Regions from separate parts of the Streptomyces sp. NPDC045967 genome, predicted to be linked through region 3. Evidence: riboswitches for the same ligand, from Rfam matches in the RefSeq annotation. Region 3 holds a riboswitch; each other region holds the start of a gene.
The links. A riboswitch is a leader RNA that binds a small molecule or an ion and turns the genes downstream of it on or off. The one in region 3 is predicted to bind cyclic di-AMP.
Positions count from the first base shown of each region.

Region 1: linked by a shared signal. The riboswitch ahead of AC07FY_RS25075 (M23 family metallopeptidase) and the one ahead of AC07FY_RS16610 (transglycosylase family protein) in region 3 are both predicted to bind cyclic di-AMP.
Region 2: linked by a shared signal. The riboswitch ahead of AC07FY_RS04755 (LysM peptidoglycan-binding domain-containing M23 family metallopeptidase) and the one ahead of AC07FY_RS16610 (transglycosylase family protein) in region 3 are both predicted to bind cyclic di-AMP.

Region 1 is NZ_JBWKLE010000015.1:119,209-121,463, forward strand. Features, by position in the region: gene AC07FY_RS25070 (M16 family metallopeptidase) at 1-867, shown strand, start outside; cyclic di-AMP (ydaO/yuaA leader) riboswitch at 1,092-1,251, shown strand; gene AC07FY_RS25075 (M23 family metallopeptidase) at 1,264-2,061, shown strand.
Region 2 is NZ_JBWKLE010000002.1:194,313-196,567, forward strand. Features, by position in the region: gene AC07FY_RS04750 (tyrosine-protein phosphatase) at 1-583, opposite strand, end outside; cyclic di-AMP (ydaO/yuaA leader) riboswitch at 900-1,076, shown strand; gene AC07FY_RS04755 (LysM peptidoglycan-binding domain-containing M23 family metallopeptidase) at 1,079-2,041, shown strand; gene AC07FY_RS04760 (SGNH/GDSL hydrolase family protein) at 2,204-2,255, shown strand, end outside.
Region 3 is NZ_JBWKLE010000007.1:69,607-71,861, reverse strand. Features, by position in the region: gene AC07FY_RS16615 (LysM peptidoglycan-binding domain-containing protein) at 1-717, shown strand, start outside; cyclic di-AMP (ydaO/yuaA leader) riboswitch at 993-1,165, shown strand; gene AC07FY_RS16610 (transglycosylase family protein) at 1,169-1,891, shown strand; gene eno (phosphopyruvate hydratase) at 2,166-2,255, shown strand, end outside.

The DNA of each region.
Region 1 (2,255 bases), on a different contig from region 3:
AGCCTGCGGATGTCCCGCCCGCGCCAGGGCACCGAGGAGACGGTCGCCCGGATCGACGCCGCGGCCGTCCGCGCCTTCTACGAGGCCCACGTACGCCCCGCCACCGCCACCGCCGTGGTCGTCGGGGACCTGACCGGCCTCGACCTGGACGCGGTCCTCGCCGACACCCTGGGCGCCTGGACCGGTGACACCGCCGAGGCCCTCCCGGTGCCGCCGGTGACCGCCGACGACACCGGCCGCGTCGTCATCGTGGACCGGCCCGGTGCGGTCCAGACGCAGCTGCTGATCGGCCGGATCGGGCCGGACCGGCACGACGCGGCGTGGGCGGCCCAGGTGCTCGGCACGTACTGCCTGGGCGGCACCCTGACGTCCCGGCTGGACAAGGTGCTGCGCGAGGAGAAGGGCTACACCTACGGCGTGCGCGCCTTCGGTCAGGTGCTGCGCTCCACGGCCGACGGCAAGGGCGCCTCGATGCTGGCCATCAGCGGCTCGGTGGACACCCCGAACACCGCCCCGGCGCTCGAGGACCTGTGGAAGGTGCTGCGCACCCTCGCGGAGGGCGGCCTGACCGACGCCGAACGGGACGTGGCCGTGCAGAACCTGGTGGGCGTGGCCCCGCTCAAGTTCGAGACGGCCGCCTCGGTCGCGGGCACCCTGGCCGACCAGGTCGAGCAGGAGCTGCCGGACGACTACCAGGCGCAGTTGTACGCGCGGCTCGCGGAAACCGGCACCGTGGAGGCGACTTCGGCGGTCGTGAACGCCTTCCCCGCGGACCGGCTGGTGACGGTCCTGGTGGGCGACGCGGCGCAGATCGAGGAGCCGGTGCGGGCCCTGGGAATCGGCCCCGTGAGCGTCGTCACCAACTGACCTCCACGGGCGGCACGGCGCTGCACGAGCGGTGCCGGGCGGCCCGGCAAGGGGCTTCCGGCGGACATGTCTGCCGGAAGCCCCTTTGTCCGTTTAGTGGAGAGGTAGCTTTTATGCGGTGTGGCGTACGCAACAAAAAGGCGTCTCTGTTTGGCGATTGACGGATGATCCGCCTAGCGTCACCTGTGCTGTCCGTCAGTTGTACGCGCCGCACCCGCGGCACCGGGCAGCGATCGCCGAGTCCCCGTCAGGCGCAAGCCTGGGGAGCCGGGGACCCACATCAGTCCCTGGGGTGAATCGGACCGCCTCGCAAGAGGAGGCCCGTAGGAGACCTTCCTGCTCCGAACCCGTCAGCTAACCCGGTAGGCGAGAGGGAAGGAAAGGATCAGCCCCTTCATGGCGTTTGGCAGTCGTGCCGCCGGCAAGCACCGCGGTTCCAGCCGTTTGAGCCGCAAGACCGCCGGCTACGCCGGTATAGCCGCCCTCGCCACCACTGGTGTCGTCGGCTCCCTCGCCGCCCCGGCCTTCGCCGCGGACAGCAGCGACAACCACTCCTCCTCGGACAACGCGCTCGGCGCGGTCGTCGTCGCCGAGGACCTCGCGGGTGACATCGAGGACCAGGCCGCCTCCCAGCAGCGTGCCGCCGAGCACGCCGCCGCCAAGGCGCAGGCCGAGGCCGACGCCAGGCAGCGGGCCGCCGAGTCCAAGCGCCTCGCCGAGGTCAAGGCGAAGGCCGAGCGCGAGGCCGCCGAGCGTGCCGCGCGCGAGGAGGAGCGCAAGCGCCTCAACACCTTCGTCTCCCCGCTCGACAGCTCGTACGTCAGCACGCAGTACAAGGCGGGCGGCGGCATGTGGTCCTCCGGCAGCCACACGGGCATCGACTTCCACGCCGCCTCCGGCACCACCGTCCGCGCGGTCGGCGCCGGTGTCGTCGTCGAGGCCGGCTGGGGCGGCGCGTACGGCAACAACGTCGTGATCAAGCACAACGACGGTACGTACACCCAGTACGGGCACATGGCCTCGCTGAGCGTCTCCGTCGGCCAGCAGGTCACCCCCGGCCAGAAGATCGGCCTGTCGGGCTCCACGGGCAACTCCAGCGGCCCGCACCTGCACTTCGAGGCCCGCACCGGTGCCGACTACGGCTCGGACATCGACCCGGTCTCCTATCTGCGCTCGCACGGCGTCAGCCTCTGACCCGCATCGCACCGCAGCACCGAAGGCCCCGGCTCCCCGAGCCGGGGCCTTCGTGCTGCTCCGGCGAATTCGGCATCCCTCATTTCCGGCCGCTCTCGGAAATCATCGTGTGTTGCAATAGAGTCGCGGTACGCGCACAAGTGTCATGAGTGTTCTGCTCGTGTCGTCGGCGTGGCAGTCGAAAAGCGGAAAAG
Region 2 (2,255 bases), on a different contig from region 3:
GGTAGCGGCGGTGCGGGGCGTTCGACTCGAGGTAGTCCGCGATGATCGCCTCGCGCTCGACGCCCAGCGCCAGCAGCACGACGGCGACCGACAGGCCCGCCCGGTCCTTCCCGGCCGCGCAGTGCAGCAGGGCGGGGACGCTGTCCTCCGCGAGGGCGTGCACCACGCGGCTGTGCTCGGCCGTGCGCTGCAGGATGATCGTGCGGTACGACTGCGCCATCCGGGCCGCGCCCTTGCCGTCGCCGAGGGCCGAGCGCAACTCCTCGAGGGCTCCCTCGCGGACCATCGTCCAGAACTCCCGGCCGTCCGCCGGGTCCGTGAGCGGGATGTTGACGTTCCGTACGCCGGGCAGCGCGATGTCCGGCCCCTCCAGGGCGTGGTCGGCGTCGTTGCGGAAGTCGAAGATGGTGTGGAGTCCGAGCGATGCGAGGAACTCCGCATCGGTTTCGGTGGCATGTGCAAGATGTCCGCTTCGGAACAATTGCCCTGGCCTGACCTGGCGTCCGTTCGAAGTCGGCAATCCGCCCACGTCGCGGAAATTGCGCACTCCCGACAGCTCCGGCTCCTGTATCTGCTGGGTCAAAGGAACTCCTCCGCTTCATCGTGGGACAGCTTGTCCGTATTGAGCTGATTGGCTCCAACTTGCCGCACGCGACGGCGAGATCGGGCCTCGCCCCGTGAGCCAGATCATACGGTGACCGTGCGTGCCTGATCGCGAAAGTCGAATGGCCCGGCCGGAAGGGTTGTTGACGGTGCGGAACAAACGGAGGGTGACGGGAATTCCGCCGATCCCCCGTCCCGCCGATTCCCTTGGGGAATACATGGCTTGTTCCGTGTGCCCGAACTCGATTACCTTCGCGATCGATCCGGGTGGACCGCCTAATCCTGCCGCCTCCCGGAAACCGCACCCGTCTATTCACGCGCGCGGCAGGAGCGGGGGAACCAGGTAAGCCGCCGTCCCGGATCTTCCCTCCGGAACGGCTAGGGGTGAAGTCGTGCGCGATCCGTTCGCGTACGGCCGGACATCTCCAGTCCGAACCCGACAGCTCACCTCGCCGGCGACGGAGAGGAATTCGCCATGCCCGCACAGGGTAAGCACCGCCGTCCCAAGTCCCTTTCCCTTCCCCGCGGCCTCGCCGCCGCCGGCACCGGTGGCGCAGCGCTCGCGCTGCCCCTGATGGGCGCCGCCACGGCCCACGCGGCCCCTGCCGCGGCCGCCCCCGCCGCAGCCGCGCCCGCCTCGGCCCCCGCCGTCGCCCCGCAGCTCCCCGTCGCGCTCCAGGCCGCCCCCGCCGCAGCGGAGGCCGCGCCGACCGTCTACACCGTCGTGCCCGGCGACTACCTCTCCAAGATCGCCGCCGAGCGCCGGCTCTCCGGCGGCTGGGAGAAGCTCTACGCCGACAACCGCGAGGCCGTCGGCGCCGACCCGTCCCTGATCCACCCGGGCCTGAAGCTGACCCTCGGTGCGAAGGCCGCCGAAGCGGCTCCGGCTCCGGCGCCCGCCCAGCGGTCCTCGACCGGCGCCCGGTCCGCCGCCGAGGGCTCCTCCGCCAAGGCCGCGCCCGTCCCGGCCCCGCGCCCGCAGCAGAAGGCGCAGAGCAGTGGTTCCTCCACCGCGGCCAAGGCCCCGACCGCCGCCGGGTTCGTGTCCCCGGTGAGCGGCGGGATCTCCACCCCCTACCGCGCCTCGGGTGCGATGTGGTCCTCGGGCTACCACACGGGCGTCGACTTCATCGCGAGTTCCGGCACCACCGTCAAGGCCGTCGGCGCGGGCACCGTGGTGTCGGCCGGCTGGGCCGGGTCGTACGGCAACGAGGTCATCATCCGGCACGCCGACGGCAAGTACTCCCAGTACGGCCACCTCTCCGCGCTGTCCGTCTCGGTGGGCCAGAGCGTCACGGCCGGCCAGCGCGTCGGGCTCGCCGGCTCCACCGGCAACTCCACCGGTCCGCACCTGCATTTCGAGATCCGCACCGGGCAGTCCTACGGCTCCGACATCGATCCGGTGGGCTACCTCCGCTCGAAGGGCGTCACCCTCTGACGGCAGCCGCCGCCGGGCACGAACACGCACCGGGCCGGGGCCCGAGGGGGGTCCCGGCCCGGTGCGCGCCTATTCCCCGGACGGGGCGTGGCGCAGATCACGGTCCGTCAACCCCTGCTTACGTTGGCGTAGGTCGTGTGCGCGGGTGAAGGATGTCGTCCCGTGGCAGCGACGACGACGACACTCAAGACCATCGGCTCGTACGCGGCGATCG
Region 3 (2,255 bases):
TGCGCGGCCTCGGCCGGGCTGGACGCGCAGGGCCCCGCAGCCGAGGTCGATCCGGGGCTGCCCGGCGGCTCGCAGGCGGCCGGCGCCCCCTCCCGCCCGGACGACCAGGTCCCCACCACCGGGACCGGCAGGCCCTCCACCGACTTCGGCGCCCCGACGCAGCCCGCGCCGACCCCGTCCGGCAGCCCGTCGTTCGCGCTGCCCGACGGCCCGCTCGCGCCCTCCCTCGGACTGCCCGTCATGCCCTCGCCGGACGAACCGGAGCCGACGCCCTCCCCGACCGACCCCACCGCTCCGACCGCCCCGGTGAACCCGGACGCGCCCACCACGCCCCCCACCACGCCGCCCGGCACCCCGCCGACCACCCCTGGCCTGCCGCCGGTCACCCCGGGCGACCCCACGGCCCCGGCCGACCCGACGGCTCCGGTGAGCCCCGAGGCGCCGACCACCCCGACGACCCCGCCCGCGACGCCCGCGACGGCCCCCGAGGGCAGCGGCAAGCACCGCGGCACGCCGGCCGTCGAGGTGTCCGGCCCCGCTGACGCCCCGTCCGCGCCCACGTACACGGTCAAAGCGGGCGACAGCCTGACGGCCATCGCGGACGCCAAGGGACTCGAGGGCGGCTGGAACGCGCTCTACGCGGCCAACGAGCAGGTCATCGGCGGAGACGCAGACCTGATCAAGCCCGGCCAGAACCTGGATCTAACCGCCGAATAGGGGCACTTCGGCCGGTCGGAAAGAGTCGATTGTCCGTTTTGATCAAGTGAGACATGCGTCTCTTCCGGTCAACTGGCGTGTCTCGCCCGGGGGCTTCCGCAAACCCGGCCCTCACCTGCGCAAACGTCCCCGCGGCGAGCGCAAGTAGGGGCCGATTCCCCCGAAAACGCCCGTTGAACATCGGGGGGAGACCTGTCTACCTTCTGAATCGCCCGCCACCGCGGGCTCCTTCGACCGCATCGCCGAATCCTGCCGGCGGACGGGGGGAACAGTCGTCGCGTCAAGCGCCGAAGGCAGGAGCGGGGGAACCAAGGTAGGCGCCGGGAGCGGCCGTTGAGAGACGGTCACGCCACCGGCTAGGGGTCAAGACGTGCGCTAGGTCGCACGGCCGGGCAACTCACTCGCCCGAACCCGACAGCTCACCTCGTAGGCGTCGGTGAGGAGAAACTCCATGCTGCTTTCCGGCAAGGGCAAGCACCGTCGCGGTTCCAAGGCCGTTCGCATCGTCACGCTCGCCGGTGTCGCCGGTGTGGCCGTCGCCGCCCCCCTGATGGCCGCGGGCACCGCCAGCGCCGCCACCGCGTCCGAGTGGGACAAGGTCGCGCAGTGCGAGTCCGGTGGCAACTGGGCCATCAACACGGGCAACGGCTACTACGGCGGCCTGCAGTTCTCGTCCTCGACCTGGGCCGCGTACGGCGGCAAGTCGTACGCCGCGCAGGCCAACCAGGCCTCCAAGGCCCAGCAGATAGCCGTCGCGGAGAAGGTCCTCAAGGGCCAGGGCAAGGGTGCCTGGCCGCACTGCGGCAAGGGTCTGTCGAACTCCTCCTACACCGGCGGCGGCGCGACCGCGGCCGCCCCCAAGCAGGAGAAGAAGACCGAGCCCAAGCAGACGGCGCCGAAGCAGACGGCCCCGAAGCAGGCGGCCCCGAAGCAGGCGGCCCCGAAGCAGGAGACGAAGCGCTCCGAGGCCCCGACCACCCGCTCCGAGCGCTCCGCGGCCCCGGCCCCGAAGACCGGCAACGGCTCGTACGCGGTCAAGGCCGGCGACACCCTGGGTACCATCGCCGAGACCAACGGCGTGCAGGGCGGCTGGGAGAAGCTGTTCGAGCTGAACAAGGACATCGTCTCGGACGCCGACCTGATCTTCCCGGGTCAGAAGCTGAAGCTCAGCTGACCGGCGCGGCGACAGCCGCGCAGTCCGTGAGCACCACGCACCACCACACACCGCCCGGCGCGTCTCCCCCCACGCGCCGGGCGGTGGCGTGTCAGGGGCCGGGCCCCCGGTGGCCGGGCGCTCTATGTCCTGGAACAGGGGTATTCGGACCCTTTTTCGTCCCAGGACCCGGGCGGTCGGCGGGCCGAGTGCCCGGATCCGGTTAGGCTCTAGGCGGCAAGGCCATCCCACGGCCTGACGCCACCGCACACCCAGCGTCACATCCCAGAAGGAGATGCTCGTGCCGTCCATCGACGTCGTCGTAGCCCGGGAAATCCTGGACTCCCGAGGCAACCCCACGGTCGAGGTCGAGGTGGGCCTCGAC